Phyllobacterium zundukense: one gene and its partner. The protein of the gene in region 1 interacts with the protein of each later gene in a pairwise test. Links are inferred from orthologs where the notes say so. Each region holds a gene or a part of one and is shown on either strand. Other genes may lie near its edges.

Region 1 (5,613 bases):
GGCGTTGCAGAAAAGCTGGCGGAAGCCGGGGTTGATCTCACACTGAACGCACGCACCGAGGAAACCCTGCGTGCGACGGCCAAGGAGATTGCCGGCAGATACGGCGTCAAGGTGCAGATCGTTGCCGAGGATGTGACGACGGAAGCAGGACGTCAGGCGCTTCTGAGGGTAGAACCGCAACCGGATATTCTGATCAACAATGCCGGTGGTCCTCCTGCCGGCGTCTGGTCGGAATGGGGCGAGGAAGAATGGCTGAAGGCGATCAACAACAACATGCTGACGCCGATCCTTTTGATGAACGCCATCCTTCCGGGCATGATCGAGCGAAAATGGGGACGGGTGGTCAACATCACCTCGGGTTCAGTCAAATCCCCGATTGCGCAACTCGGGCTTTCCAATGCGGCTCGCAGCGGCCTGACCGGCTTTGTCGCCGGAACCGCGCGGCAGGTCGCCAAGCACGGCGTCATCATCAACAATCTGTTGCCAGGTTCGCACGATACGGATCGCACCAAGGGATTCATCGAACGGACCGCCAAGGAGAAGGGGATTTCCATCGAGGAGGCGCGGGCCGAAGCCCATTCTGGCAATCCGACCGGACGTTATGGTACGGCGGAAGAATTTGGTGCAGCCGCGGCTTTCCTCTGCAGCCAGTTTTCGGGCTTTATTGTCGGCCAGAACCTGCTGCTCGATGGCGGCGCATTCAATTCGACGTTGGGGTAGGCGAGTCACCCGGGCGGCTGCCAGCACCCCTCACTCCGCGATAAAACGATAACCAACACCGGCCTCGGTGCGGATGAACTGCGGATTGTTGGCATCGTCCTCGATCTTCGCGCGCAACTGGCCGACGAAGACGCGCAGATATTGCAGGTCTTCCACATGGGCGCCGCCCCAGACCGAGGCGAGAAGCTGGCGATGCGTCACCACCAATCCGGCATGCAGGACGAGGTGGACCAGCAACTGGTATTCCTTGCGCGTCAGGTGCACCTCTTCGCCATTGCGCGTGACAATGCGCTTGGTCATGTCGACGACAAGTCCGTTGGCCTCGAAGCGTGACGGGACGCTGGTACCCGCCACTTGCCGGCGCAGTGCAGTACGTACCCGCGCCAGCAATTCACCGATGCCGAAGGGTTTCTCGACATAGTCATTGGCGCCGAGATCAAGCGAAGCAATCTTCTCGGTCTCGCGGTCACGCGCCGACAGGACGATAATCGGCACGTCGGAAAAAGCCCGTACTGTCTCGATCACGTCCTTGCCATCCTTGTCGGGAAGACCGAGGTCGAGAATGACTAGATCGGGTGCGCTGGTGGCGATCAGCCGCTCGGCTTCGGCACCGGTCGAGGCCATGATGACCTCGTAACCCGAAGCGGTCAGCGCCGGATTGAGAAAACGCTGGATCTGAGGCTCGTCATCGACAACGAGGATGCGGTGCTGGTTCATGCCGATTTTGCCTCATCGTCGGGCGTGGCGGGAAGCCGGACGATGAACCGGGTTCCACGCTTGCGGATGGCGGGGCTTTCCGCCTTGATCGTTCCACCCATGGATTCAACGAAGCCTCGGGCGATCGACAAGCCAAGCCCTGTCCCCGGCGCGCGGCCATCACCTTTGGCGCGCCGGTAGAACTTGTCGAAAATCTTGTCGAGGTCCTTGGGCGGAATGCCCTTGCCCTGATCAGTGACGCTGATTGCAACTTCCGATTCATCCTGCCTTGCATAGATGGCGATGGGCCCATCTCCGGCATATTTGGCAGCATTGTCCAGCAAATTGAACAGCACCTGGCCGAGCATGGAGGGGTCGCCGCTCACCGTGGGAAGATCAGGAGCGATGCTGATCTCGATGGCGATTTCCGGTTTCAGTTTCTTCATTCGCTCGATGGACGAGGCAATGACGTCCGCCGCATCGACAGGCACATTCTTGACCTTGAGCGTCCCGGCTTCGATCCGCGTCATGTCGAAGAGATTGGCGACAAAACGTGTGAGACGCGCGGCTTCTTCCTCAATGGACAACAGGAGATCGTCGCGTGTGTCGGCTTTGATGCGGCTGCCAAGCTGGCGCAGGGTGGTCACAGCACCGGTGATCGATGCGAGCGGCGTCTTCAGGTCATGGGAGAGCGACGAGAACAGCGCGGTGTGAAGTTTTTCACTTTCCTGCAGTGCCGTGGTCTTGGCATTTTCCCGAACGAGCTGCGCGCGGTCGATCGCAATTGCTGTCTGATCGAGGATCGCGGTGAGCATGCGGTCTTCGTTCTCGGTCAATGGCGGATGGCGCTGCAAGGAGAGGCCCACTACACCGGCCACCCCATGCGAGGTGAGGATGGGGAGAAATTGCCAGTCGATCAGCGGCAATGTCGCCGTGTCATGGCCGGCACGTTCGTTTTTCTCATAAGCCCAGCGTACGGCGGTCATGTCCGTACCATCCAAGGTCATGTCCGGCGGCCATACGGCCTGTATCGCCAGGTCTTCGTCGTTTGGCAGCAGGATGGCGACGCCGGTTCCAAAGGTCGAATGCAGGTGCGTGGCCGTGGAAACCAGGACATCGTCCAGCCGCGCCGTACCGGAGAGCTTGCGTGAGAATTCGTAAAGCGCCTGAGTGTTCTTCGCCTGATTGCGCGAGCGGTCGACCTGGTCGCGCAATCGACCGGCAAGATCACCGATCATCAGGGCGACCGCCAGGAATATGATCAGCGAAAACAACTGATGTGGCTTGGCGATGCTAAGATCATGCAGTGGCTCGAGGAAGAAAAAATTGTACAGAAAAAAGGAGAGGCCGGCGGCGATAACGGCAGAAAGCCGACCGCTGATCATTGCCGAGAGGATCACGGCGACAAGAAACAGCATGGAAAGATTTTGCGGATGGACAATATTGCTTGCGCCGAGGCCAAGCAACGTTGTCACGCCCGTTGTAACAGCGGGAATCGCGATGGCGACCGCAAGTTCGCGGCGGGATCGCTTGCGCATTTTTGGCGGCACGTAGGGCGTACCCTGTTCTTCGCCGGTGACGATATGCACACCGATATCGGTAAAGCGCTTGATGATCTCGTCGGGCAGGGAACGCCGGAAGGGATTGGCAAATCGCCGCGACTTGGGACGCCCGACGACAATCTGGGTGACGTTTTCACGCCGGGCGATACGGAAGATTTCCTCGACGAAATCCTGTGCGATGACACGCCGTGTTTCTGCACCAAGCCGCTCCGCGAGATCGAGCAGTTCGTCGATGCGCCTGCTGGTCTCTGCGCCCGCATCATTGGTCTGGGTGAGTGAAACTACCAGCCAGCGGGCATTGAGCCCTGAAGCCAGGCGGCTGGCGGTGCGCACGACCTTGTCGGACAGGCTGTCGGGGCCGACGCAGACGAGCAGGCGCTCGCCGGTCGCCCAAGGTCCCTCGATGGCGTTCTGCCGCAACAGGTCGATCATCTGATCATCGACACGGTCGGCGGTGCGCCGCAGCGCCAATTCGCGCAGGGCCGTCAGATTGGCCGGTTTGAAGAAGCCTTCGGCCGCCCGTTCGGCATTGCCGGGCAGATAGACCTTGCCCTCCTTCAACCGTTCGATCAGTTCCGCCGGCGGCAGATCGACAAGCAAGACCTCATCAGCCCGTTTAAGGACCGTGTCGGGAACGATCTCGCGAACGGTAACCCCGGTAATGCTGGTGACCAGATCGTTCAGGCTTTCCAGATGCTGGACGTTCATGGCGGTCCAGACATCGATGCCCTGCCAGAGCAGTTCCTCGATATCCTGATAGCGCTTGGGGTGACGGCTGCCCGGCACATTGGTGTGGGCGAGTTCGTCGACCACGAGAATTTTCGGCTTGCGAGTTATCGCTGCGTCGAGGTCGAATTCTTCCAGCGAGCGGTCGCGATAGGTGACCTGCCGGCGAGGCATGACCTCAAGACCCTCCAGCAATTCCGCCGTCTCGGCGCGGCCATGGGTTTCGGCGAGACCAATGACGATATCGTCGCCATCTTCCTTCAGTCGGCGGGCGCGCAAAAGCATGGCGTAAGTCTTGCCGACGCCGGGCGCCGCTCCCAGAAAAACAGTCAGCTTGCCGCGCGTTTCACGGGCGGCAAGTTCCAGCAATTTATCGGGATCTGGTCGATTTTTTTGACCGTGATCGGCCATTTACGCCTCAAATTAATCATGCCGCCCGTCGATAACCGGCCGGGCACCAGAACGTTTAGCCCAGCTTGGCCGCAAATGCCAAGGGCAGACCCGCATCGTCGCTGAATTCATGCCTCTCATCAAGCTGCGACAGCGCATCTATTGACGGAGGGGGACTTCCTATGAAAAGTCCAGCGCAGTCAAATACAGCAGGAAATCAGAACGTGATCCGTCATATTGTATTCTTCAGCGCTCGTAACCCGGAAGACGTCGAGGCAATCGCCGCTGGCCTGCGGCGGCTTGGCGAAATTCCGCATTCCACCGTCTTTGAAGTGATGACGAACACCAAGACCGATCCGATCTCCGGTGAGATCGACGTGGTCGTCTATGGCGAGTTCAAGGATGCCGAGGCACTGGCTGCCTACAAGGCGCATCCGATCTACAGCGAGACGACAGCCGTCGTCCGCCCCTTGCGTGAACTGCGCATCTCCGCCGACGTGGTATCGACCCTGAGCTAACGAAAAGCCCGACAATTTGCCGGGCTTTCGAGAGCATACCTGGGAAGATGCGGTGCGAACTCAGCCTGCCTGGCTCATATCTGCTCCAGCGCTCAACTGACCTGCTTCCCAGCCGAGAATTGCCCGCTTGCGGGTCAACCCCCAGTGGTAACCAGTGAGCGCTCCGGACTTGCCGACCGCGCGATGGCACGGCACGACGAAGGAAACCGGGTTGGCCCCGACCGCCGCCCCGACAGCGCGCGATGCATTGGGCGAGCCGATATCAGCAGCAATATCCGAATAGGCGACGCATTTGCCCATCGGGATCTTGAGCAAGGCCTCCCAGACACGCAGCTGGAAGTCCGTTCCGATGGTGACGACCTTGAGCGGTCTGTCGGCACGCCATTCGGCGGGGTTGAAGATTCGGGCCGCATAGGGAGCGGTTGCGGCAAGATCTTCCACATAGGTGGCATTGGGCCAGCGGGACGACATATCGGCGAGCGCTTCACGCTCCTTTCCGGCGTCGGCGAAGGCAAGGCCCGCCAGACCGCGATCCGTCACCATGATCAGCGCCAGTCCGAATGGCGAGATGAGGAAGCCATAGCGGATGGTAAGGCCAGCGCCACGGGTCTTGTAGTCGCCCGGCGACATGCCTTCATGGGTGACGAACAGATCGTGCAGGCGACTTGGACCTGAAAGGCCCGTTTCATAAGCCGTTTCGAGCAACGGCATGCCCTCGTCGAGCAAGCGGCGGGCATGGTCGATGGTCACAGCCTGCAGGAAGCCTTTCGGCGAAAGGCCGGCCCAGCGGGTGAAGAGCTTTTGCAACGCTGTCGGCGACAGTCCGGTATCGCGGGCCAGCGTCTCAAGCGACGGCTGATCGCGGTAATCCTTGCTGATACGCTCGATGATATGGCTGACGATCGCATAATCGTCGCCGGTGGGGGTGATGTCCTTCTGAAGTATGGCCTGTGGTTTCATAGCTTTTAACCTCTCTATTGAGGATATATGACCACTCCAGT
Region 2 (3,915 bases), 300 kb from region 1 along the record:
GGGAGGCTATGAACATTGCTTCTTCTGTCCAAAGACGGCGCGAGAAAAAAGCCCAAACCTCTGTGCGCAAGAGCGATGGAAGGTCTGGATTCGTCCGCCACGCGGGTGTAGGATTCACGCGAGTGGGCAAGTGAGCCGGACCAAAGAAGTTCGGTCAGGGAGAGAAGCGCCGGTAATTTGCGACAATCGGAGCGAAAGCGCGCGTTAGGACATGAAGAATCAAAGGTGAAATGTGATGGAAAGCTCGCACGGAATGTGCGGGATGTCTTTGCTCGGCTCTCAACAACAGTGTAGATTGGCTCGGGCAATGAAAATCACAATGAAGGTGAGGTATCATGAGTCTGCGTGTATCTGGGAAACATATGGACATTGGTGACGCTTTCCGCATTCGGATTGAAGAGCGGATCGGGGAGATGGTGACCAAATATTTCGATGGCGGATATACCGGCCACGTAACCGTGGAAAAGCAGGGATCGCGATTTATTGCCGACTGCCTCATCCGCTTGGATACGGGTACGGTGCTGCAGGCAGCAGGCGAAGCGCAGGATCCGGTTCTTGCCTTTGACGCAGCGGGAGAGCGTGTCGACAAACGCCTCCGCCGCTACAAGCGGCGCTTGAAATCGCATCAGGCCCCAGGTTCGAATGGTGTTTTCGATGACGTTTCCTACCGCGTCATGGCGCCCGTGCCGGATGATGATGAAGATATTCCAGAAGACTATGCTCCAACCATCGTCGCAGAGACGTCGATGGCACTCAGAAGCATGAGTGTGGCATCAGCGGTCGTGGAACTCGATCTGAAAGATAGTCCTGTGGTTGTCTTCCGCAACTCTGGAAGTACGCAGGTTAATATCGTATATCGCCGCCCTGACGGAAATATTGGCTGGATAGATCCCTCGGCAGTGGCCGGCCAAAACGCTGCCCGGTAATGAGCAAAACGGATTCGTAGCGAAATTTGAACTATCGTTCGCGCTCGTGTAAGAGCGCGGACGGTAACTGGAAGGAAGAGAGATAATGGATCTGGGTGATCTCATTCAGCCTGACGCTGTCCTGCCCGCATTGAAAGTCAATTCCAAAAAACAGCTTTTGCAAATCATGTCGGAAAAGGCAGCCGCCTTGACCGGTTTGAGTGAGCGAGAGGTATTTGACACCGTCATGCAGCGCGAGCGCCTTGGCTCCACTGGTGTCGGCAATGGAATCGCCATTCCACACGGGAAGATCAACAGCGTCAAACGCATTGCTGGCGTTTTCGCCCAGCTCGAGACGCCTGTCGATTTCGAAGCGCTCGACGACCAGCCGGTCGATATCGTGTTTCTGTTGCTTGCGCCCGAAAATGCCGGTGCGGATCATCTCAAGGCCTTGTCACGGATCGCCCGTATGCTGCGGGATCCAGAGCGTATTGCAAAACTGCGCACTGCCCATGATGCGAGCCTGCTCTATGAGCTTTTAACGTCGCAGCCCACTTCAAACGCGGCTTGATTCACCGTTTATGCGTTTCAGCGAAAGCCGCCTCCGGGCGGCTTTTTCATGAGGAACGGTCGATCTTCCGCCCGTAAAGCTCAAGCCGATGATGGATAATGTCGTAACCAAGAGATCTGGCGATCTCCTCCTGCAGCTTTTCGATCTTGTCCGACTTGAATTCAATAACTGCGCCCGTATCGACGTCGATCAGGTGATCATGATGTTCACCGTGCGCCTGCTCAAATCGTGAGGGCCCGCCATTGAAGGCGTGGCGATGGATTGCTCCCATCTCCTCCAGCAGATTCATTGTGCGATACACGGTTGAGAGTGAAATGCTGTCATCGATCTCGATGGCGCGATGAAAGATCTTCATCGCGTCCGGGTGATCTTCCGTTGATGTCAAAATATCGAGAATGATCCGGCGTGGACGAGTGATGCGCACGCCTGCATTGCGCAGCTCTTTTTCATAATCCGGCTTCTGATTCAGGGCATGTTTCATGCGCGCAATTATGCGCCAGATCGGCGTCAGTTGCAAAGATTCTCAACTGGATAATCCAGCGAAACAGTTCGCGTGTTTCATTCAGGCCCTTCTCACGGCGAGAAAGAGACCGCCGCCAGCGAGTGAACGCGGGCGGCGGATTGATGTTACCCGGTAATGGCGGCGGCATCACTGACTGTGCTGCTTGGCGGCACTTCCACAAGTACCTTGTGCTCGCCTGAGGTTTCCAGCGGAATTCCACCATCGGCCTTGGTCAGCTTCTTGCCGTTGACGGTGACCTTCTTGCCGCCCTTGGCGGCCGGCTTTACCTCGACAGTGTAGCGGGCATCACCGTTGCGCAGTACAAAACTGAAACCGTCCCAATCCGATGGCAAGGCCGGATCGACGAACAGCCGGTCGTTCTGCCGGCTGATGCCGAGAATGCCTTCGGTTGCAACGCGATAAAGCCAGCCGGCCGAGCCAGTATACCAGGTCCAGCCGCCGCGTCCGCGCATCGGATCGACCGAATAGACATCCGCAGCCACCACGTAGGGCTCGACCCGATAGGATTCGGCCTTTTCCGCGTCCAGCGAGTGGTTCACCGGATTGAGTTTCCTGAACCAGCGATAGGCCTCATCAGCATCGCCAAGTCTCGCCATGGCAAGCACGGCCCATGTTGCGGCATGGGTATATTGCCCGCCATTTTCACGTACGCCAACCGGATAGCTCTTGATGTAGCCGGGATCGTGCCGCGACTTGTTGAAGGGCGGTGTGAACAGCTTGATGATATCCACTTCGTCATCGACGAGATGCGTTGCCACCGAATGCATGGCCTGCTTCGCCCGGTCCGGTTCGCCATAACCAGACAACACGCTCCACGACTGCGCGATGGAGTCGATCTTGCACTCTTCGCTCTTCTTCGAGCCAAGCGGTGAGCCATCGTCGAAATAGCCACGGCGATACCATTCACCATCCCAGCCGTCCTTTTCGAGAGCCGCCTTCAGGCTTTCGATATGAGCTTCCCAGCGCTGGATGCGATCCGTATCCTTGAAGTGTCTGGCGATGGGCAGGACGTCGCGCAACGTGCTGATCAGGAACCAGCCAAGCCAGACGCTTTCACCCTTGCCCTCTTCGCCGACACGGTTCATGCCATCGTTCCAGTCGCCGGTCAGCATCAGCGGCAGGCCGTGGGAGCCGGTACGGGCAATGGCGAGATCGAGCGCGCGGGCAGCATGCTCGTAGACGCTGACCTTCTCGCTGGAGATTGTCGGCTGATAGAAGGCATCGTGCTCGCCATCTTCCAGCGCCCGCCCCTCGATGAACGCGACCTGCTCGTCGAGAATGCTCATATCGCCAGTTACCGAGGTATAATGGGCGATGGCGTATCCGAGCCAGACAACGTCGTCGGAGATCTTCGTTCTCACACCGGCCCCTGTTGTCGGCAGCCACCAATGTTGAACATCACCTTCCTTGAACTGGCGGGCGGACACATTCAAAATCTGCTTTCGAGCAAGCGATGGATCGAGAATGAGCATGGACAGCGTGTCCTGCAGCTGGTCCCGGAAGCCGAAGGCACCACTTGCCTGGTAGAAGGCCGAACGCGCCCAGATGCGGCAGGCAAGGCTCTGATAGGGCAGCCAGCGATTGACCATCACGTCGAATGCATCGTCCGGAGTATCGACCTGCAATCCATCAAGGAAGTTCGTCCAGATCGCTTTGGAGGCCGAGAGCGTTTCCTCGAATGGACGCTTGTTATGTTCCGCGAGGATGCGGCGTGCCTCGTCGGCATTGCCGGCATCGCCCATATAGAACAGCACTTCCCTGGTTTCACCGGCAGCAAGTTCGATATCGATTGCAAGCGCGGCACATGGATCGCCACCCGCCTCGACAAGGTTCGACAAAGTCTTCGCCTGAAGCACGGCTGCTGGCCGATCGACCGTACCGAGCGCGCCCAGGAATTCGGCGCGGTCGGCTGTAAC

The links. The genes of interacting proteins can lie anywhere in the genome.
Region 2: the proteins of BLM14_RS18315 (region 1) and ptsN interact in binary tests that used the Escherichia coli proteins (3 or more experiments, as listed by UniProt). The link is inferred for Phyllobacterium zundukense from one-to-one orthologs.

What each region holds. Positions count from the first base shown.
Region 1 is NZ_CP017940.1:3,665,204-3,670,816, reverse strand. What follows is about bases 1,234-4,502. They hold BLM14_RS18315 (sensor histidine kinase), read right to left. Parts: upstream 4,116-4,502; coding sequence 1,434-4,115; downstream 1,234-1,433. Other genes in these bases: BLM14_RS18310 (Dabb family protein), read left to right, coding at 4,319-4,502; BLM14_RS18320 (response regulator), read right to left, coding at 1,234-1,437. Also shown: BLM14_RS18325 (SDR family oxidoreductase), read left to right, coding at 1-720; more of BLM14_RS18320, read right to left, coding at 751-1,233; more of BLM14_RS18310, read left to right, coding at 4,503-4,612; BLM14_RS18305 (methylated-DNA--[protein]-cysteine S-methyltransferase), read right to left, coding at 4,673-5,572. UniProt on the Escherichia coli protein: Member of the two-component regulatory system KdpD/KdpE involved in the regulation of the kdp operon. KdpD may function as a membrane-associated protein kinase that phosphorylates KdpE in response to environmental signals.
Region 2 is NZ_CP017940.1:3,367,289-3,371,203, reverse strand. Bases 1-2,743 are described here. They hold ptsN (PTS IIA-like nitrogen regulatory protein PtsN), read left to right. Parts: upstream 1-1,011; coding sequence 1,012-1,476; downstream 1,477-2,743. Other genes in these bases: BLM14_RS16875 (glycoside hydrolase family 94 protein), read right to left, coding at 2,104-2,743; BLM14_RS16880 (Fur family transcriptional regulator), read right to left, coding at 1,523-1,957; hpf (ribosome hibernation-promoting factor, HPF/YfiA family), read left to right, coding at 336-926; rpoN (RNA polymerase factor sigma-54), read left to right, coding at 1-134. In the rest of the region: more of BLM14_RS16875, read right to left, coding at 2,744-3,915. UniProt on the Escherichia coli protein: Seems to have a role in regulating nitrogen assimilation.